Regions from separate parts of the Pseudoalteromonas sp. S3776 genome, predicted to be linked through region 1. Evidence: predicted binding sites of a transcription regulator. Region 1 holds the regulator's gene; the other holds the start of a gene.

Region 1 (12,460 bases):
TAATACCATCCATAATGGGCATATTTACATCTGAAATGACCGCATCAAAACTTTGCTGCTTGGCAATCGCAAGAGCCTCGCTGCCATCTTTTGCTTCGGTAACATCAAAACCTGCGGTTTTAAGCGTAAAGCTCACCATTTGACGCATTGACGCAGAATCATCAACCGCTAAAATTTTCTTCATATAAACCTCTACCCTTTACTATCAAGTATTAAATATTGACTTAAGCCAAGTTGATTAATGGCGTTTTGAAGTGCATCACTGTTACCTACCCATACAATTTTATGATGTATGGTAAGTAGGTGTTTTTGCAAAGCACACAAAAGTTGAATTGACGCGGTATCGGCTGAAACAACCTCACTGACATCTAAACAAATATCGTTGTTGCTATTGAGTTCTTGTAATAAATCTTGGTGAAGAGTCTCTACTTGCATAATCGCAAGTTCGCTTGGAAGTTTTAGCATTTTTTCAGGACTTTCCCTGTCAATTCAATTCATAACAAAAGCTTAGCCTTAGTTATTAAAATTGCCATAAAAGGCTCAAAAAAATTAATAAAACTTTTAAAAGTGGCGCTAAAAAGCAAAAAAGGAGCCTAAGCTCCTTTTAAAATGCGTGAAAAGTTTAAAACTAGTTTTTATAGTAATCCGCTATTTGTTTAAATTCGCTAATGAGTTGAGTGGTATTAATAAGGGGCACATTTCCTTGTTGGAACTCAGGCTTAAATATGGCTCTTACCGCTCCATTTGCATCAACTAAAGCCACCGAAGCACTATGATCGACCGCATATTCTGATTCTTGTGAGTCACTAATGGCATAAATTAGGCCAAGCTCTCTCACCACCGGGAATAGGTTTTTGTGCTCACCCGAAACAGCTAAAAATTCAGGGTTAAAATAATCAATATACGCTTTGCGTTTTACCGGCGTATCGCGTTGAGGATCTACCGACATAAACCAAATTTGCAGTGGGTATTCGTTATGTAACTTTTTATACACACTATTTAGCTTCGCAAGCGTTAATGGGCAAATATCAGGGCAACTGGTATAGCCTAAAAACACTAAGTTCCACTGCCCCAAAAATTGCGCTTTGGTTACTAACTCACCGTTTTGGTCGTTAAGTGTAAAATCAGAAAGAGGCTTGGCTTGCTCATACACTAAGGCTTGCACATCGGGTGCACTATTTTGCTCTGAGCAAGCGACTAATAAAAACGAAAAAATTACAACTAAGCTAATCCGTAACTGCTTCATAAAGGGAGCCATTTATCTATAAATAAGATCACGAAGAGTACCATTAAATGCACAATTGAAAAGCGAAATAAGTCCATGGCATTACTATTATCAGGGGCTAGCTTTAGCTTAACCGCTTTATATAAAAAGAGTGCATTGAGCACACATGCGCCGACTAAATAAATACCGCCCGACATACCAATTAAATACGGTAACACGCATACAAGCGCCAGTAATATGGTGTAAGCCACAACACACGTTTTGCAAAAATCGATACCATGAGTCACTGGCAACATAGGAATTTTAGCGCGTTCGTAATCGCTTTTGCGTGCTATTGCCAGTGCCCAAAAATGCGGAGGGGTCCACGTAAATATAATCATTACAAGTAACCATGGTGCGGCTGCCATTTGATTTGTTTCAGAAACCCAACCCAATAAAGGCGGCATTGCGCCAGCTAAACCACCAATCACAATGTTTTGCGGTGTGGCACGCTTTAAAAAAGAGGTGTAAATAAAAGCATATCCCACTAATGCAAACAACGTAAGTACGGCCGTTAGGGTGTTGGCCCAAAGCATTAGCATTATAAAACCGGCAACCCCTATCACACCTGCAAAGCTTAATGCATGGGTTTTACTAAGCCGGCCTTTGGCTACAGGGCGGTGGCGTGTTCGCGCCATTTTTGTATCTATTTCGCTATCAACAACATGGTTTATTACCGCCGCAGCGCCAGAGAGCAACCCAATGCCTAATAAACTAATAAATTGTACTGCAATGCCTCGCCCTACATCAGGCGCCAGTGCCAAGCCAACCCAGGCAGTAAGTACCAACATAGCCACTACTTTAAACTTGCTAATAGCTAAGTAATCTTGCAGTAAATTATAAGCACGTTGAATAAAAGGGTGTGCGCTAATAACTTGTAGTTCTTTTTTGTCGAGTGTGAGTGCCATAATTATTCCCCTTTAAGTGCGTGCTTTTAGGTAGTAACACAACCTAACCATAGTCAATAACAAGATAGCTGCCATTAAATTGTGTGCCAGCGCCACTCCTAGCGGAAAATGCCAATGCACCACCGCAAGCCCCAAACTAATTTGGCACAGTAGCGCAACGAGCACGCTGACAGTACAGTGTTTTATTTTTGCAGATTGCGCCTGACTGTATATACGCCACATAATTAGCGCCAATACAACACATGTAACTAGCGCCCAAATTCTGTGTAGTAGGTGAATAGACATACGCGCCTGTTGCGATAATACTCCGTACTCATAGTTACTGTGCTCAAGCGGTAGCTGAAACACACTACTGAGTGAAAATGGCTGCGCATAACTACACAGCGGTAAGCCATTACAGTGTGGCGCTGCATAATTTGCTGCAAGCCAACCACCTAATGCAATTTGAATAACCAATACAGCCAATGCAACTAAGCTCAATGAAAAGTAGCGTTTAGCGCTACTATCTCCGCCCTCTATGGGTTTACTGGTTAAACGCAGATATAAAAGAGTGATTAGCGATAAAATACTAAACCCCCCCAGTAAATGCCCCATTACAATGAGCGGTTGCAAGTTCATAGTAACGGTCCACATACCCAGCGCTGCCTGAAATATAACTAACAACAATAATGCTAGCGGTAATTTAACCGGCGTGTTTGAGTTATGGCGCTTTACAAAAGCCAACCCAAATAGCGCTAAAATAAGTAACCCCAGCGCACCTGCAAAGTAACGGTGGATCATTTCTTTCCACGCTTTGGCGGTTTCAAACATCATATCTGGGTAACTTTGGGTAGCCAGTGCGATATCGGCTTCATGTTTTGGTACAGTTAAAAAGCCATAGCAACCTGGCCAGTCAGGACAACCAAGCCCTGCGTCACTCAAACGTGTATATGCGCCTAGCCCTACCACTAATAATGCGAGCAACCCTGTTGCAAGTACCCAGTGTTTATAATTTTTATACATAGGAATCTCCCATTAACAATGCGCTATTAGTTAGCTTGAACGAGAATAATTAAGTAGTTTTTTTAAATCTTTTAATAACCCTTTTTGTACTAAGCGGTTTTCTTGAGGCTGCTCTTTAAAGGGATACTCAAGCACCACTAACCCCCTATGATCAATTAAATATAAGCTAGCGGGCTGTAAATTCTGTTGCGCGTTAAAGGTTTTCCAAGGCATGTTCTTAACATTAGGCGCCCCCATTACAGCCATATCAACCTTGCCTTGGTTTTTTCCTAAGGCGATATATAAGTTATCAAGCGCATTGAGCTGCTCATTACACGATGCACTACATTTATTGGAGTAATTAAGTGCAATTGTCCATTGCTTAGGGTTATGTTGCTGCCAGTTTTCAAGCTTTACTTCGTGCTGTAAAAAATCGCCATTATTGGTAATAGCGCTTGGCAACCAGTCTAGTTTTAGCGCACCGTATGCGAGTACGAGTGGTACAGCGCAACATACAACAAACAAAACTAAGGGATTATTTTTCATTGTTAGTCCTCTTTTTACTGGCAAAAATGGCCACCACCACACAGGCTAAGGCTATTAAAAACCATTGCACTGCATACGCTTGGTGCTTTTGCGGACTCATCACCACCGCTGTATAATGCGGTATTGCTAGCGCATCTCCAGTACCTTGACGATAAGCCATAAAGTTAAATAACGATTGATTACTCTGCTCACTTAGCTTTTGTAAATCTATTGATTGAATTCGTTTTTGAAAGTCTTGTTTTGTCGAATTGGTTTGTAAGTTAAAGCTCGCTAAGTTTTGCTCTTTTATTTGCGCTTTAAACGTAAGAGTACTTTTAGGAAGTTGGATGTTCGGTAATTCGCTGCGTGAAATAGGCGCTTTTACCCATCCTAAGTTAACGAGTAAAGCGCCGCTTGCTTGGCTTGGCTTAAATAAAACCAATAAATCGTAACCCACTTGCCCTTGGTAAACTTGGTTATCTAAAAGCCAGTATTGCTGATTTATTATTTTTCCAACAAGCTCAACCACTACACCTGTTTTATTCCACTTTGAAGGCATGGCCTGTAATTGCTGCCAGCTCATTACGCCTTGGGTTTGCATGTTAGCTATAGCTGTTAACTGTTGCTGCTTTTGCTCAGCCCTTGCTAATTGCCAATACCCTAAACGTACACATACCAGCACCACAGCTACCACAACGCAAAGTGCGATAAATGAGCTAAGCTTTTGTTTACGCCTTAAAATTAACTGCATAAAGGGTCAACCCAGTGATTATTAAAATTATTATTGTGCTGCTGTTACTATTTATACTTTTCAACTTGTTTAGAGCGCTATTTATTATGGTGACCGATAAATCTGGCAATCGGCCTATGTCGCATTTTTTAGGCCGTCGCGTACTGTTCTCTGTGGTGGTTTTGGTGATGGTGATAGCCGCTGTAAAACTTGGTTTTATAAAGGCTAATCACTCACCAATCGCCGTTACAACACATACACAAAAACAAATAAACACAGCCATACCACATCAACAAAATGCCAATACCAAGCCGCTGCTTGAAACGCAAAGTGTTTATCTTTCGTAAAATGGCCTTTTAAAATACGCACAAATACAACAAACAAAATAATGGCGCCAAGGGTCACATGCATGCCATGAAAACCTGTCAGCAAAAAGAATGTGTTCCCGTAAATGCCTGCATCTAGTGTTAAGTTTAAGTCGTTGTAGGCATAAATATATTCTTCCACCTGCAATGCTAAAAAGCACACACCCAATAAAATGGTTGCCCCCAACATCACTTTTAGCGGTTTACGTTTATTGTTTTCAATGGCTACGTGAGCAAAGTGCAAAGTAACCGAAGACGCTAATAAAATAAGCGTATTAATAAGGGGTAAGCCTTGCCATCCCATTGCTTGCGTGGTTTCACCTGCTGGTGTGGTTAGTAGTGGCCATACGGCCTCAAAGGAAGGCCAAAGCACCTCGTTGGTCATCGCATTATTCCCAGCGCCGCCAAGCCAAGGCACAGACAAAACACGGGCGTAAAATAATGCGCCAAAAAAGGCCATAAAAAACATAACTTCAGAGAATATAAACCAGCTCATGCCCTGTCTGAACGAGCGGTCCATTTGCGCTGAATATAAGCCCTGGTCTGATTCGCTAATTACATTTTTAAACCAGCTAAAAATCATATACAGCAGCACTGCAATGCCTGCATATAGCAAATACACACCGCTGCCCCCTGCACTTTCTAAATTCATGACTGTTAACGCCGCACCCACTGCAATAAAAAATAACGCCACCGCGCCCACTATGGGCCAAGGGCTTTGCTCGGGTACGTAGTAGTTTTCATAATCTTGATTCATGTTACTTGCTCCTAGTTTTACACTAGACATGCAGGCTAGTTATTACTTGCTACTAGCTGCTCACTAATATCAAATACGGTGTACGATAAAGTTAGCTCTTCTACATCGCTCGGCAATGCGGTATCAACATAAAAAAGCAGCTTAAACTCAAGTTCTTCACCCGCTTTAAGGGGTTGTTTATCAAAGCAAAAGCACGCTATTTTATGTAAGTACTTGGCTGCCTTTCCGGGCGATACAGAAGGTACCGCTTGCATTACTTTATCGATATCACTGGTGTTTTTTGCGCTAAACATTACCTCACGCATAGCACCCGGTTTCACATCAACACTGTATTCTTTAGATTTAACAATAAACGGCGCACCACTTTGCGCATGGGTTGTAAAGCTCACACCTATTTCTCGGTTTTCAGTGATTTGTGTACTTTGTTCAGCTTGCTCAAGCGACGGCTTGCCATTAAGCCCAGTTATGTCGCAAAACACGTCATATAAGGGCACTAAGGCAAATGCAAAAGCAAACATACCTATACAAATAAGAATTAGGCGCTTTAATAGCGGTGCGTGTGTCATTATTTAATTTCCGGCGGTGTAGAAAAAGTATGATACGGCGCAGGAGAGTCTACTTCCCACTCTAAACCTTCAGCACCATCCCATACTTTTGCAGGGACTTTATCGCCCCCTCGAGCACATTTAATTACCACAGCCACAAAGAGTAACTGCGATAAACCAAAGGCAAACCCACCTATGCTTATAATCGCGTTAAAATCAGCAAACTGCAGAGCGTAATCGGGAATGCGGCGCGGCATACCTGCCAACCCTACAAAATGCATAGGGAAAAACAGCACATTAACGCTTACCAACGATAACCAAAAATGCCACTTAGCCAAGGCAATGTTGTACATATTGCCCGTCCATTTAGGCAGCCAATAATAAGCCCCTGCCATAATAGAAAATATTGCTCCCGTAACTAACACGTAATGAAAGTGCGCCACCACAAAGTAAGTATCGTGATACTGAAAATCAGCTGGTGTTATAGCCAACATCAAGCCCGAAAAGCCCCCTAAGGTAAACAGCACAATAAAAGCAATACTAAATAGCATGGGTACTTCAAAACTTATTGAACCTCGCCACATAGTGGCCACCCAGTTAAAAACTTTTACCCCTGTAGGTACCGATATGAGCATGGTCGCGTACATAAAAAATAGCTCGCCAGCAACGGGCATACCGGTCGTAAACATATGATGCGCCCACACTATAAAGCTTAGTAATGCGATAGAAGAAGTGGCGTATACCATGGAGGCATAACCAAATAGTTTTTTACGAGAGAACGTAGGCACGATAGTCGAAATAATACCAAAGGCGGGTAAAATCATGATGTACACTTCGGGATGGCCAAAAAACCAAAATATGTGCTGAAACATTACCGGATCGCCGCCACCTGCTGCATCAAAAAAGCTGGTTCCAAAGTATTTATCGGTCAACACCATAGTAACCGCTCCGGCCAATACAGGCATAACAGCAATTAATAAAAATGCGGTTATTAGCCATGTCCAAACAAATAATGGTAGCTTCATCCATGTCATGCCTGGGGCACGTAAGTTAACAATGGTCACAATCACGTTTATTGCGCCCATAATTGAGCTAATCCCCATAATGTGCACTGCAAACACAAACATTGCGGTGTTATCGTTACTGTACGTTGTAGAAAGCGGCGCATAGAACGTCCAGCCAAATGCGGGGCCGCCTCCAGGCATTAATAACGATGCCAATAAAATTAAAAAAGCGAAGGGTAAAATCCAAAAGCTCCAATTGTTCATTCTGGGCAGTGCCATATCTGGCGCACCAATCATGAGCGGTACCATCCAGTTAGCAAGCCCCGTAAAGGCTGGCATTACAGCACCAAACACCATAATTAAGCCGTGTACTGTGGTCATTTGGTTAAAAAAGTGAGGATCTACCAATTGTAATCCTGGCTGAAATAACTCAGCCCGAATAACCATAGCCATTGCACCACCAATTAAAAACATCGCCAGCGAAAAAATTAAGTACATGCTGCCAATATCTTTATGGTTTGTTGTATATAACCAGCGTTTAAAACCTTTGGCTGGATGGTGGCCGTGGTGAGCGTCATTGGCGTGTGGTTGTTCTACTATGCTACTCATTAGTTCGCCTCCCCATCAGCATCAAGTGCTGCCTGAATTTCACTAGGTTGGATAACATCACCCGTATCGTTACCCCACGCATTGCGTTTGTAGGTAATTACTGCCGCAAGTTGCTTTATAGATAACTGCTTTGCAAATGCCTGCATTGCGGTGCCAGGACGGCCATGAATTACAATATCTATATGATCTTTTATATCACCAAGCACAATGGGGCTGCCTTTAAGCGCTGGAAACACACCCGGTAACCCCATACCTGTTGGCTGATGACACGCAGCGCAACTTGCCATATACACTTGCTCACCTAGCGTCATTAACTCTTCTTTAGGAATCGTTTTCTCAAGTAGGGCTGCATCGGCTAATGCCGCTTTCTGCTTAGCTTGCTTAGCATCTGCAAGCCACGCGTTAAAATCCTCTTGTGACTTAGCTTCAACTACCACGGGCATAAAACCATGATCTTTACCGCACAGTTCGGCGCACTGGCCACGGTAAATACCCTCTTCGTTGATGTTGGTCCACGTTTCATTAATAAACCCCGGGTTGGCATCTTTTTTAACGGCAAAATCAGGTACCCACCAAGAGTGAATAACATCATCAGAGGTCATTAAAAAACGCACCTTTTGATTAATTGGCAGTACTAAAGGTTTATCAACCTCAAGTAAGTAATTAGGGTTTTTATTAGCAAGGTTGGCTATTTCGTCTTGAGGGGTAGACAAAATAGAATAAAACTCCACGTCTTCGCCCATATATTCATAATGCCACTTCCACTGTGATCCAGTGATTTTAATGGTTAAGTCGGCCTTACTGGCATCTTCCATTGCAATCAAGGTTTTAGTGGCAGGGATTGCCATGGCAATTAAAATAACAAACGGAATGGCAGTCCAAAGAATTTCTACTTTGGTACTTTCATGAAATTGGGCAGGAACTGCCCCTTTAGATTTACGGTGATGAATTAGTGCCCAAAACATAATTGCGAACACTATCACCCCAATCACACAACATATTAAAAATATTGTCATGTGTAGCTGATATACATTATTACTTATATCGGTTACGCCCTTGCGCATATTGTATTGGCTATTAGCCAGCACTTGCTGCGGGAACATAATCAATACAAGCCACAAGGCAGAGGTCAGTTTACCCATGTGACGGCTCCTTTGATGCTATTGCGAATGCAAAGCGAAGAGGCATACGGCTTAAACGCCAATTCGTTATTTTTATTATTTAACCAACCTAATTTGTTTTGATTGGTATAGCTGCGTCAACAATGAATGTGTATTTGTGTGTTCTCAAAACCAAAAAGCTGTGAGTTATTGTTAGCCCAGCACATTAATGATTAGCTAAAAAACGTACAACAAGCAAGTTTTAGTATAAAAAACAAACAAGTTGTATTTTAAAATAAGCTTTAATTACGCCAGCTTAAACACAAGTTAGTTGCTAAATAGCGAGTAAAACTAGGGGTGCATCATATAAAAGAGGAGTTAAGTGCGAGTGCAAAAAAGTTTACAGGCTAAATAATTTTAGGGCGCTTTGAGGTAGCGGAAGGTCTTTCTTAAAACAAAAATGCACACTTAAAAGTGCGCATTTATAAAAAGTTACTTAAAAATAGTTAAAAATTACATCCAGTCGGCATTTCTTATTACGCCAACAGCTAAACCTTCAATATTAAAAGATTCGTTTTCAAGGTCTACCTCTATAGGCGTAAACTCTTCGTTTTCGGCGTGTAATAATACTTTTCGGCCTGCTTTTTCGAGGCGCTTTACGGTTACGTCTTCATCTACCCGCGCAACCACAACTTGGCCGTTTTCAGCTGTTTGAGTACGGTGTACAGCAAGTAAGTCGCCGTCCATAATGCCTATATCTTTCATACTCATACCGTTAACACGCAGTAAAAAGTCAGCGGCAGGTTTAAACATAAGTGGGTCTATTTTGCAGTGGCTCTCAACATGTTCTTGCGCCAAAATAGGCGAACCCGCTGCAACTCGACCTATTAATGGCAGACCTAGTTGCTCTGGCTCTTCTTCTTCAACCAATTGAATACCACGGCTTGCGCCTGGCTTCATTTTAATAACACCTTTTTTGGCAAGCGCTTTTAAGTGCTCTTCTGCGGCATTAGCACTTTTAAAACCTAGTGTTTGCGCAATTTCGGCACGTGTAGGAGGCATACCAGTGTCTTTAATAAAAACTTTTATTAGTTCGAGTATTTGAGCTTGGCGTTTAGTTAATGGTCGCATACAACTGGTTTTCCATACAGTACATTTAACTGTGAGTATATACAGTTAAATAAAAATCGCAAATTTAAATTGCGCTTTAAAATAGCTAAACACACCGCACTTGGATATATTTTAGGTAATTACAGACGTTCAGTATTTAAAATGCTATAAATTTGCTTTCAACATAAAGGAGTAATTATGAGTATTTGGCACCAACCCATCACTTTAGAGCTTTGCAAACAGTTAGAGGAAGGCATTGACGGCCAAGGCACATTAATGAAAACCATGGGTATTGAAGTCACAGAAATTGGTGACGATTACCTAGTTGCCACAATGCCAGCAATTCCTGAGCATCATAACCCTATGGGGATGGTACATGGTGGTGCAAATGTAGTACTTGCCGAAACAGTAGCAAGCTATGCTGCTAATTTTGTTGTCGATTTTACAAAGTTTTATTGTGTAGGGCAGGAAATTAGCGCAAGCCATTTAAAAGCATCTCGCAATGGTACTTTAACTGCAACCGCTAGGGCTTTTCATATTGGTAAGCGTAGTTCTGTGTGGGAAATAAAAATAACAAATAGCCGCAATGAGCTGTGCTGCGTATCAAAAATGACCGCAGCAGTTGTAGAGCGCAGATAATTACTTATTGTTATTTTTCGATAGGATAAATAGTAATTTCCATACCTGCACCAATCGCAGATATACGTAGCAGTGTGTCTGCATGTAAGGCTTGGTTAAAACATTTAGGCGACGTGCCCGATTCAAAGCCAATATCAAACGTTCTTCGCGAGCAGCTGAGCCATTGTTTAAGCGCATTACGTGAACACGACTCAATAAGCTCGCACAAATGGTTAATCGCTTTATCTGGTGTTGATATTTCACCTGAGGCTTCAATACGCGCAAGTTGACGATATTCGTCTTTGTCATAATGCAAAACCGTCGCGTTTTTCTTTAAGTCTGCCACTAAGGCGCTAATATCATGTTTAGACTCAAGCTCTAGATCTACATTTAAAAATTGAATTTCCGACATTGTCTGCTTTTTACCCTCTTATAGTTTCATCGCAAACTTTAACGCAGTTTTACTTTTATACCAAATCAACTAAGCGGTAAACATGGCTTTATTAATAGAAAATACCTATTTAAACGCCATTGGCACCTAATTTGCCTTATTAAACGGGTTAGGCTAGTTAAGCACAAATTTAGCGTTTATGTATGAAAGTTATACACACACTGTGTAATTAAAAGCTGTAGGAGAACAATAATGGTAGATCATGGTCCGCAAATTAAAAATGATGAACAGTACGATGCACTTCGCGATGAAGGCATGAGCAAACAAAAAGCCGCGCGAATTGCTAATAGTAATACTCATAAAACCGCAGTTAAAGGCGGCAAAGCCTCAAAGTATGAGAAGCGCACTAAAAAACAGTTATACGATCAAGCAAAAGAGGTAGGCATTAGTGGCCGCTCAAAAATGAGCAAACAAGAGCTAATAGATGCCCTGCGTGAGCATTAAACGCAGCCTCACTGATTTTTTATCGCTCCTTTTTATTATTTTTATAAAGTTAGAGTAAGCTTATGAATAACTGCGACAAAATGTCGCAGTAAAAGCATGGGCAGCTGTAATACACTAACGCTAAAAATAATAAGAAGCACAAAATGAGAAAACAACTCTTTAAGCGCGCACGAAAACTTCATAAGTGGCTAGGCTATTTACTTGCCTTACAAATTTTAGCTTGGCTTTTAGGTGGCTTAGTAATGAGCGCGATACCACTTGAATACGTACATGGTAAGCACCTTGCAAAACGCACACTTACAAACCCATTTACACAAGCAGACTACTCCACATCACTCGATAATATTACGTCACAAGTGGCTAACCCCACTCAAATAATATTTGAGCACTTTTTAACTACCCCGCTTATTACTGTTATTAACAGCACCGAGCAGCAAAGCTTTAATGGCTTAACGGGCCGCCCTTTTAAGCCACCCACTAAAATACAAATCACCGCTAATGCGCAGGCTCATTTGCTCATCGACGCTAAACCAGTAAGTACCACATTTTTAAAACAAGGGACTCGAGAGGTCGGATACAAAACAAATGTGTGGCAAGTACAATTTAAAGACACCTTTAATACCACGCTGTATTTAAATGCAATTAACGGCAAAGTAATTACTGTTCGCAGCACTCTATGGCGTATATTCGACTTTTTTTGGATGCTGCACATAATGGATTACGACGAGCGAGAAGATTTTAACAACCCATTACTAATCAGCTTTGCAGCCACCAGCGTGCTATTTTGTTTATGCGGCATGTTGCTACTTTTGCAAAATTTAAGGCTTAAAAGGATTTTTAAATAGGTTTATATTTTAATTTCAAGGCCTTAAACTAGCGCCTCCTGTAGTTCACGTATGTGATGGATATGCTTAAATTTATTTTAGCCTTTGTGGCTTGTTGTATTTGTTTTTCGGCATCGAGTGAGGAATTTACCCGTTTTTCAACGGCTAAAAGGCACTTAATTAAAACCCTGCCTAATAACGCCAAAAGCCTCTACTGCGGCTGCG
Region 2 (10,561 bases), on a different contig from region 1:
TATTGCAAGGCTTTCACTCGTTAATTGCGTTCAACCGAACAAAAAGCAATCAAACCACTCTTTAAATCGCTATCTTTGATGCGGGCTTATCATTTTTTGAAACTCCCAATCTGGGTGTCCCATCACAATAAAATCTGGATTTTCGGTGCTCTCACGCTGGTTATATGTAAGCGGGTTAAACTCTGCATCGGTAATACACCCACCCGCCTCTTCTACAATAACTTGTGACGCGCCGGTATCCCACTCGCCAGTAGGGCCAATTCGTAAGAAGCAGTCGGCTTTACCCTCGGCAACAATACATGCTTTTAGCGAGCACGAGCCTACAGCAATAGTGGCAAATTGCGTATTTAAATACTGACTGACCGCTTCAATTTTTTGTCTACGGCTTACTGCTAGCGTTAGGTTATCGGGTGTTGCTACCGACATTTTTGTATCGCTACCATTTTCTCGTTTAAATGCCCCCTGATTAGCAGTAGCAAAGTAAGTAATGCCTTTTGCTGGCCAGTGGATCACACCTAAAACGGGATGGTTATTTTCAATAAGCGCAATATTAACGGCAAAGTCACCACTTTCTAAAATAAACTCGCCCGTGCCGTCCATCGGATCTAATAACCAGTAGCGTTGCCAATCTTGTCTTTGGGCAAGTGCCGGAATAGGTGTCTCTTCTGACATAATAGGAATCTCGGGCGCAAGGTCTTTTAAACCAGCAACGAGCACATCGTTAGACGCTAAGTCTGCTTTTGTGACGGGCGTAGCGTCTGACTTTTCTTGTTGGCCAATATCATCTTTTTTATAAATAGCCATAATGGCATCGCCTGCTCGTTGTGCAAGCTCTATACAAGGCTCTAGTAGTTTATTCATTTGCAGCTCCAGACGCTAAATACTTATTTAATAATAACAAAGCGGCAACACTGCGAGCTTCGGTAAAATCGTCTTGCTCTAATAATGACTGCCAATCTGTTAATGGCCACTTAACAACCACTAGCGGTTCAGGCTCATCTCCTTCCAACGTTTGCGGGTATAGTTGCTTAGCAAATAAAATATGCATAGTTGCGTTAAAGTAACTTGGCGCCATTGATACAACTTTTAATGGCTCAAAAAATTCGGCGCCAAAACCCACTTCTTCTTTAAGCTCTCTGTTTGCAGCTTGTTGGGGCGTTTCGCCTGGGTCTATTAAGCCTTTAGGAAAACCTAATTGGTAGTCGTTCGTGCCTGCACAATATTCACGTACCAGTAGCATTTCGTTGTCCGCAGTTATTGGCACAATCATTACAGCCCCACGGCCACCGCCACGTATTCGCTCATACTGGCGCTCTTCGTCATTAGAAAACTTAAGCTCTAATGATTCAACAGTAAATAAACGGCTTTTAGCAACTATATTATTACTAATAATTTGCGGTGGAGTTGGGTGCTTTTTCTGTGTCATTGGCGTTATTTTGCTATCATGGCAGTTGTGCTTAATCATAAACTTTTCACAAGGAAAAGCCCATGCTAAATTGGTCAAAAATCGATACCGTTTTACTCGATATGGACGGAACATTACTCGATTTACATTTCGATAGTCATTTTTGGCTTAATGTTGTTCCTGAGCAACTTGCACTCACTCGCAATATAACCCTTGATGAAGCGAAAGCCGATATGCACAAGCGCTACCAAGCGGTAAGTGGCCAAATACAGTGGTATTGTTTAGATTATTGGGAAGAACAGTTAAAGTTGCCGATAATGGAACTAAAACGTCAAACCCAACACCTAATAAAAGTACGCGAAGATGTACCTCACTTTTTAACCGAGCTAAAAAAAGCAGGTAAAGAGCTGATTTTGTTAACTAACGCTCACCCAGAAAATGTAATGCTTAAATTTGAGCACACCGCGATAGATAATTATTTAGATGGCGTGGTGTCGACCCACCAATACGGCGTGAGTAAAGAGCAGCAAAGTTTGTGGCATCAAGTACAAAAAGACTTAGGGTTTAATAAGCAGCGCACTTTGTTTGTTGATGACAGTGTGCCTGTTTTAAATGCAGCCCGAGAATACGGCATTGAACATTTACTTGCGGTTGCTAACCCTGATAGTAAGCAACCACATAATGTAATAGCCGATTACTTAAACGTAACCGACTACCGCACTATTATATAATTAGCTTTTTGGGTAACGAGCTTCCAAACCTTGGTATACTAACTTTGCAAAGTCGGCATGTTCGGTATCAAGGCTTTTTACGACTTCAACCAAATGCTCGTTATCTTCTTGACCGTTCCACACTTTAATGTAGCTGCCATCTTTGTAGCCATGATCTTGGCGGAAAAAGTTTAAGGTATTTTTACCTACGTAACCTCGGTATAAATCGTCTATATTCATACCAATTTGCGCCATACAGCCTGCAAATGCAGCGGCGTTAAAGGTTTTATCAGCAACGGCTGATGCTGCTAATATTTCAAGTGTTTGTTTAAAGTCATCAGCTTGCTCAGGCGCATTAAGTTGCTGCTCTAACTGCTTTGCTAACGCTTCATAACTTGTAGTGCCGTCTATTCTTAGCGATAAACCAAAGTGAAATATATCAACCAATTCTAAAATGACTTGCTCAGTATCTGGGGTTTGCTTTTTCCACCACTTCCAACCGTAGTGGTCTAGCATTTCTGCACACTCTACCCAAATGGCTCTATACCACTCAAAACCTTGGCTAAACCATTGCTCATGAACCTTAGTATTCATGGCATTTTGCATTTCTAGCATAACGACTAGCTTATTTAAATTGGCAGACATATTCATTCCTGACGTTTTTGATTGGTGTAATAGTACAGATAAAAAAAGCGCAATGCATCAGCACTATTTTAATAATTCTGGTTTTACTTTGAGCCGCTAAAATCAGCCCAAGATTCAATTAAATCTATAAAATCTTCAAAGCCACAACCACTCACTAGGCCATTTTCTTCAAGCATTAAGTCATCATCTTGATAGGCAACTAAGTCTTCACTGTCTTGGTGTAGGGCATGGGCTTCAAATAAGGCTTCGTCTTTAGAGAGTATTAAGTCTATTTCTTGGCCTTTTAACGTTATTGGCTCGTAGCTTGTTTTAACTGAGTTGATAAGTGCTTGTACCATCGCCACTTTTTCTTTGCCAATTTCTTCATTTAACCAGCGGCCAATTAGGGCATGCTCGCTGCTTATTTTAATGCGCAGCCCGCTAATAGGGTCGCGTATAAATTGATATTCCATAATTTTTACTTGTAAAACGCTAATGCACTAATTATACCCATAAATAGCCCTGAACACTGCCCCTAAAACGCAAAATAGCGCCAATGGGCGCTATTTAAATAGGTGGCATAAAAGCTAACTTCGCGATCTAAAACGTGCAGCATCTATAATCGACCATAAATAAATAATAGGCACCAGTACAAAGCCTACCAATACATAAATAAGTGCGTAACTAATTATAATAGCTAGCGCAAAGAAGATAGCAGCTAAAATACGCCCTTGTACCAGTTGCCCTAAACCAGGAAAAAATATATTACACAACGCCGCAATTACATTACCGCCAGAACCTTGATCAGCCATACTCACCTCTGTAGTTAATTAATTTTAAATTTTAGTTATTTACTTACTATCACACTTTATGCCAATTTTTTAAAGCTTAAAAATCAATTAGTTAAACTAGCATAAAATAACTGATTTAGTCTTTTTTACTAAATATAGGTCAATTTGATTATTTTTATTCTTAATTACAGTTACTTAACAGCATGAATAAACAGTTAAGCAACTAGTTTTACAAGTATTTTTAGAATAGCTGTTCATAAAAACAGTATTTTATTTAGCCTAACAAAAACACCTGTTATACTCCCTCTCATTATTGATTGAAAAGGCGTAACGATGGACGTTTCTGAATTACTCGATGGCTTAAATGACAAACAACGCGATGCCGTTGCAGCCCCACTACAAAACATGCTGGTATTAGCAGGTGCTGGTTCGGGTAAAACACGTGTTTTAGTTCATCGTATCGCATGGTTAATGCAGGTTGAGCAAGCTTCTGCTTATAGTATTTTTGCGGTTACCTTTACTAATAAAGCCGCTAAAGAAATGCGCACCCGTGTTGAAGAAACCCTAAAAGCCCCCGTGGGAGGCATGTGGATTGGTACATTCCATGGTTTATCACACCGTATTTTGCGCGCTCATCATCGTGAAGCAAACCTACCAGAAGCCTTTCAAATTTTAGACTCTGACGATCAGCTAAGAATGATCAAGCGCTTATTAAAATCAATGAATATTGATGATAAAAAATGGCCAGCTAAACAATTTGGCTGGTATATCAGCGCTAAGAAAGATGAAGCCCTGCGTCCTAAAGATATTCAAGCCTACGATATAAACGAGCAAATGATGCTGCGTGTATATGCAGCCTATCAAGAAGCATGTGACCGCGCTGGTTTAGTCGATTTTGCAGAAATACTGCTACGTAGCTACGAGGTTCTTAAAAATAACCCTACGCTACTTCGCCATTACCAGCAGCGCTTTGCCCACATGCTGGTAGACGAATTCCAAGATACCAATACCATTCAATACGCATGGTTAAAGCTACTTGCAGGCGATACGCAAAGCATTATGATTGTAGGCGACGATGACCAAAGTATTTACGGTTGGCGCGGCGCTAAAATAGAAAATATAAAGCGTTTTTTAACCGATTTTGATGCTGAAACTATTCGCCTTGAGCAAAACTATCGCTCAACCGCAACCATTCTAAAAGCATCTAATGCGCTTATAAAAAACAATGCAGAGCGCATGGGTAAAAGCTTGTGGACCGATGGCAACGAAGGCGAGCCTATATCAATTTATGCAGCCTTTAACGAGCTAGACGAAGCCCGCTTTGTAAGTAGTAAGCTACGCAGCTGGTTAAATGCCGGTAATGCGCTGCAAGACGCCGCCATTTTATACCGTAGCAACGCGCAATCTCGTGTACTCGAGGAAGCCATGCTTCAAGAAGGCTTAAAATACCGTATTTACGGCGGTATGCGTTTCTTCGAACGTCAAGAAATTAAAGACGCGCTATCGTACTTACGATTGGTAGGAAACCGCCAAGACGACGCCGCATTTGAGCGTGTAATTAACACCCCTGCGCGCGGTATTGGCGATAAAACACTTAGCCATATACGCGACTGTGCGCGTGCTGAGTCGCTGCCTCTTTGGTACGCTGCTAAAGCAATTGTTGAACAACAGCATTTATCGGGTCGTGCGGCAAGCGCTGTTACAAAGTTTGTAGAGTTGGTAGAACACATAGAAGATAAAATCAGCGACCTGACACTACAAGAGCAAGCCAAGTACACTATTCAAACGTCTGGTTTAATGGCTATGTATCAGGCTGAAAAAGGCGAAAAAGGCCGCGCTCGCGTAGAAAACTTAGAAGAGCTTATCAGTGCATGCGATCAGTACGAGCTCCCTGAAGAAGAAGAGTTTAGCTCACCACTACAGGGCTTTTTAGCCTACACCTCACTTGAATCTGGTGAAGGCCAAGCGGATGAGCACGAAGACGCTGTACAAATGATGACTCTTCACTCTGCTAAAGGATTAGAGTTTCCACTTGTGTTTATGGTGGGCGTTGAAGAAGGTATGTTCCCATCGCAGCAAAGTAATGAAGAATCAGGGCGCTTAGAAGAAGAACGCCGCCTCTGTTACGTGGGTATGACCCGTGCAATGGACAAGCTTTACATAAGCCATGCCGAAAGCCGCCGTTTATACGGCCAAGAAAAGTACCATAGCCCATCACGATTTTTACGCGAAATACCCGAAGACTGCGTAGAAGAAATTCGTATTAAAACGCAGGTATCGCGACCACCTGCTGCAGGGCGCTTTAGCGCGTCAGTAAGCCATGCAGCTTTTGAAGAAAGTGGGTTTAACTTAGGTCAACGTGTACTGCACGCTAAATTTGGTATTGGCACTGTGCTAAATTACGAAGGCAGTGGCGCACAATCGCGTGTACAAGTTAACTTTGACGACCTTGGCAGCAAATGGCTAGTGACCGCATATGCACGACTTCAAGCTGTATAAGCACTATGTTGAACAATTAACACAGCAACTAACTGACGCAAAACATCGTCAGTTAGTACTTATTACAGGCCAAGCCGCTTGGTGCTACGAGCTACTAAGCGCATTAACAGACTCAGATAATGTAAAGCTGCTGTCAAACAGCGGCATTGCTAATTCAAGTTGGCCTGAGCATACCCATGAACTACTTGGGCAAGAGTTTATTCATGCCGTTTATGATGGCTATAGTGGCATTTACCCCGATAAACTTGCTGCCCTTGCCGGTACCATAAAAGCAGGCGGTTTGTTATTTTTATTACTGCCTGACTTACAACGTTTAGCCTCTTGGCAAGACCCTGCACTTAAAAGCGTGCAATCTCATGGAAGTAGTAATCGGCAAAGCTATTTTAATTTACGTTTTTCTCGCCTTTTACAAACGCTACCCGTCATACACTTTGATGAACACACTGACTTTAAACAGCCGCCGATCAAAAGCAATGTAACAAATAAAATTGAGTATCAGGCGCAGCAACAATGCGTTGAACAAATAATTAAGGTGGCCACAGGCCGCGCGAACAGGCCTTTAATTATTAATGCCGACAGAGGGCGCGGAAAATCAGCCGCGCTTGGTCTGGCAGCCGCAGCATTACATGATAAAAAAATCATTGTATGCGCAACACAATTCAGAGCCACCCATAGCTGTTTTAAGCATTTAGCTAAAACCTTACAGGTTGAATACAAGGCTCAGCAAAAACATTTAACTAATTTACAGTACATGGCCCCAGATGCACTGCTTAATCAGTTGCCGCCTTGTGATCTATTACTGGTCGATGAAGCCGCCGCAATCCCTGTACCACTACTATTAGCCATGTTAAAGCACTACCCGCGTATAGTCTTTGCAAGCACCTTGGTAGGTTACGAGGGTAATGGCCGAGGCTATACCATTCGTTTTACGCAACATATAAAAGCAAATTACAAAGCGGCAAAAGTTGTAAACTTAGAAGACCCTATACGTTTTGCTAAGGGCGACCCTCTTGAGCAACAGGTACGCACACTCTTTGCTTTAGATGCACAATATAACGAATACCCGCCCGCATTAAGTAGCATTGAGCACGTTGAAGTCACTCAACAGCAACTCGTTGACAATGAGCCTTTACTGCAGCAAATAGTTGCGCTGCTCGCACTTGCCCATTATCAAAGCAGTGTTAACGATTTACGCCACTTTCTTGATGCCCCAGCGCAAAGACTGTTTATTAGTAGATGCCAGATGCATGTTGTGGGAGTGTGTTTAATAGCCGTTGAAGGCGGTATGGATGCAGAGTTAGCTAAGCAAGTAATCAGTGGTGAGCGGCGCCCACAAGGGCATTTAATGGCACAATTACTCGCGCAATTAAGCGCACAGCCAAGCTATTTAACAAAACAAAGCGCACGCGTTATTCGTATAGCTGTTGCACCTAACCTGCATCGACAAGGCGTAGGTAAAGCATTACTAGCGCATTGCCAGCATCAGCTAACACCCACCTGTAGTTATATAGGTGCAAGTTTTGGGGCTACAGCCGGGCTTTTACATTTTTGGCAATCTCAAGGCTTTAGTACTGTTAAGCTAGGTTATCAGCGAGATAAAAGCACCGGTGAGCACTCAGCCCTTGTTGTTAAAGCATTAGACACATCCCCGCAGGGCTTACATACCTTAACTCAGCAATTTAAAAGTGATTTGTTTTATGGTTTATTAACGCACTTTAGCCAGCTCGACAGTGAGTTAGTCAGTGAGCTAATAAGTAAATTTAGCGATGAATCTAGCGTGCCCAGCCCACCTATAAACACTCCAATTAGTACAATAAATCGCTTTAATACCGCGCCAAAACTATGGTATTTATTTAACCACTCACCGTCCTGCCTAATGGCAACTAAAAGTGAAGTTCGCCACTTGCTGATACAAATGGTATTACAAAACCACAATAATGAGCAGCTAATCAAACAACACCGCTTAAGTGGGAAAAAAGCATTAGAGCAACAATTTAAACTCGCTGTTAAATCACTAATTAAAAAACCACCCAACCTTTAAGCTATTTATCTATTTTGTTCTATCCTTAAAGCATTACAAGGCAATTAAAGATAAAGGTATGGAATTCATAAACTTTCAAGTGGGCTGTAAAACCATTTCACTTAAAATTCTCGATATTTTACTCACCGAGCGGTTTGATAATAACCTCACTACATTGCCAAATAACAATAAGAGCTTTATTGGTGTAAAAGACTACATGGAAACACCTACGCCAGTGTTCGACCTAGGTGTTATTTTAAATGGCAGCTCTACAGAGCAAAGTAATAAAAAAGCACTTAATGAGCTAAGAACCTGGCAAACCTCGCTTAATGATTGGTTTAGCCAATTTGAAAAAAGCATCGCGCAGCATAGCCAGATAATAACGAACGATAAAACTCAGCTGCACAACATCGCCGTATTTTATAAAGAGTTTAAAACCGACAACAGTGACCTAAAAACTATCATAGAAAAACTTGATGAGCCTTTTCAAGCGCTAGTTACAACAACAGATCAGGCAGTTAGTGCTCATAGCGAGCAAGACTATAAACAAGCCAGTAAATATGTAGCGAGTATAAAGCGCAACAGCTTCATGCAATTGCAACGACTGTTTGATGCGGCAAAAGAGCAAATAACACTCGACTATAAACCTATTATTGTTTTTACTACTAAAGACGGGCTCAACCCACATATCGGGTTACTAGTAGATAAAGTAGAGGACAATATAGATTATAAAAAAGAAGACATTAAGCCACTCGATAAATTAACCGAAGTAGGCTTTGATATAGACCCGCAAACCAAAGGTATGATGCGAGGGCTAATAAAGCTAGCCGAAAAACACAGTGTTTTAATAGACCCTAGCGCAATATTTAGACCTGATCATTTAGCACAAGAGAAAGACGAAGAAACACAAGCGTATGGTTTATTCTAAAAATAAAAAGCCGAGAAGATTCTCGGCTAATTAACTTATAGCAACACTTTATACAGTAGCAATAATATCTTCAACTGATAAACGCGCTTTAGGTTTGCCAAAGTTCCAGTCTTCTTCTTCAACAGGGTAACCCATTGCAAGTGCCACTTCACAAATATGGCCATCTAGCTCTTCGCTAAACTTCTCGCCAATTAACTCTGGGTCAACACCTTCCATGGGTGTAGATGCAATATTTAAACGCGCCAGTGTATGCATAATGTTACCCAGTGCTAGGTAAACTTGTGCTTTAGTCCAGCTGCCATTATAGCCATTTTCATCTGTATTCATTTCTGCAAAAGCATAAGCACCCATAAAGCTCTCACGTAACTCTACTGGTAAATGACCAGAGCTCACTTCGACATCCACACGTTTAACAAACTTCTCCTTAGTAAATTTAGGATCATAAGCTAATAACAGCGTATGCGATGCTTCTTTTGCATGAAGTTGATTGAATTGATGCTTGTTAGCAAATGTATCGTATAAACGCTGCTTTGCTTCGTCACTTTCTACCAATACAAACTTCCAAGGTTGAGAGTTGATCGAAGAAGCAGACAAGCGAATAGCTTCTTTAATTACGTCAATATCTGCTGATGAAATACGTTTGTTCACATCGTACTTTTTAGCCGTATAACGGTTATGTAAGTCTTTAATAATCTGATGAGACATGCTTTTCTCCACTTTGTGAGGTGTGTAAATACAAGATGGAGCAAGTCTATAGTACTTGATGCCAATTGATAATTAGCAGAATAGTTAAAAGACTTTCTAAAAAAAATTGATAATAGACCAAACCCATATCATTTTGGGTAACAGTTTTATTGCTGCGGGTAACCCTGCTCGTGAAATAAGGACACTGTAATTATAATCGACGCTTTTTAGCATCGGCATTAGCTCGATCGACCTATATGATGAGCTTAAATAAATATGTATCACATGTACGAACTGGCTTTCCTGCACTCGTAAAAAAGCCAACTATTACTAGTCGGAGTACTGGTTGACGCTGTGCAGCTGATAGCTAATACCATTCCGCATAAAGATTAAATCAATTTAATCCATTCCCGATTGCACATTTTCTTCACTCGATCTGGTATCGAAATAAAGTGATTCCATGCCTTTGAAACCTCATCGACAATTTCGTCATAGCCCGAAAACACTCTATTGGATAAACAATGTTGTCGTATCCAGCTCCATACTTGCTCTATTGGATTTAGCTCGGGTGAATAAGGTGGAAGCTTTATCAGGGTTAGGTTTTTAAATTCTGCAGCTGTATCGTATGTGTGCCAGCCTGCGCCATCTATTATCACTACAGCATGCCTTCCAACAGGTGTCGCGTCTGATATCTGGCTCAGGTGCTGCGTCATTGCTTCTTTATTTACAAATGGGCTTACTAACGCTTCTGTCTGGCCTGTGGCTGGACATACCGCGCCAAATAAGTATCCATAGTCAAATTGCTGTTGTTTTACAATCCGTGGCCGAGTGCCTGTTTCAGCCCAAATACGCGTAGTCGGATTTTGCTGGCCAAATCGTGCTTCATCCTGAAACCATACG

The links. Region 1 encodes LexA, which represses DNA repair genes until DNA is damaged. Its sites were predicted from a motif close to TACTGTATNNNNATACAGTA; they were not measured.
Region 2: uvrD (DNA helicase II) is a predicted target of LexA. The motif match lies at 3,728-3,747, and genes of this name have one in related genera.

What each region holds. Positions count from the first base shown of each region.
Region 1 is NZ_PNCU01000014.1:32,105-44,564, reverse strand. Features, by position in the region: gene CWC16_RS06835 (response regulator) at 1-184, opposite strand, end outside; gene CWC16_RS06830 (STAS domain-containing protein) at 193-489, opposite strand; gene CWC16_RS06825 (SCO family protein) at 629-1,246, opposite strand; gene cyoE (heme o synthase) at 1,243-2,172, opposite strand; gene CWC16_RS06815 (COX15/CtaA family protein) at 2,185-3,174, opposite strand; gene CWC16_RS06810 (hypothetical protein) at 3,205-3,699, opposite strand; gene CWC16_RS06805 (SURF1 family protein) at 3,689-4,429, opposite strand; gene CWC16_RS20385 (DUF2909 domain-containing protein) at 4,444-4,755, shown strand; gene CWC16_RS06795 (cytochrome c oxidase subunit 3) at 4,655-5,530, opposite strand; gene CWC16_RS06790 (cytochrome c oxidase assembly protein) at 5,566-6,096, opposite strand; gene ctaD (cytochrome c oxidase subunit I) at 6,096-7,688, opposite strand; gene coxB (cytochrome c oxidase subunit II) at 7,688-8,830, opposite strand; gene lexA (transcriptional repressor LexA) at 9,302-9,919, opposite strand; gene CWC16_RS06770 (PaaI family thioesterase) at 10,097-10,537, shown strand; gene CWC16_RS06765 (hypothetical protein) at 10,548-10,928, opposite strand; gene CWC16_RS06760 (DUF7218 family protein) at 11,160-11,411, shown strand; gene CWC16_RS06755 (hypothetical protein) at 11,555-12,256, shown strand; gene CWC16_RS06750 (endonuclease) at 12,313-12,460, shown strand, end outside.
Region 2 is NZ_PNCU01000079.1:606-11,166, reverse strand. Features, by position in the region: gene cysQ (3'(2'),5'-bisphosphate nucleotidase CysQ) at 70-861, opposite strand; gene nudE (ADP compounds hydrolase NudE) at 854-1,426, opposite strand; gene yrfG (GMP/IMP nucleotidase) at 1,489-2,136, shown strand; gene CWC16_RS19135 (dUTP diphosphatase) at 2,137-2,760, opposite strand; gene CWC16_RS19130 (YacL family protein) at 2,844-3,212, opposite strand; gene CWC16_RS19125 (hypothetical protein) at 3,327-3,551, opposite strand; gene uvrD (DNA helicase II) at 3,864-6,029, shown strand; gene CWC16_RS19115 (tRNA(Met) cytidine acetyltransferase TmcA domain-containing protein) at 6,007-8,070, shown strand; gene CWC16_RS19110 (chemotaxis protein) at 8,129-8,977, shown strand; gene CWC16_RS19105 (NAD(P)H-dependent oxidoreductase) at 9,026-9,682, opposite strand; one part of gene CWC16_RS19100 (IS630 family transposase) at 10,051-10,561, opposite strand, start outside.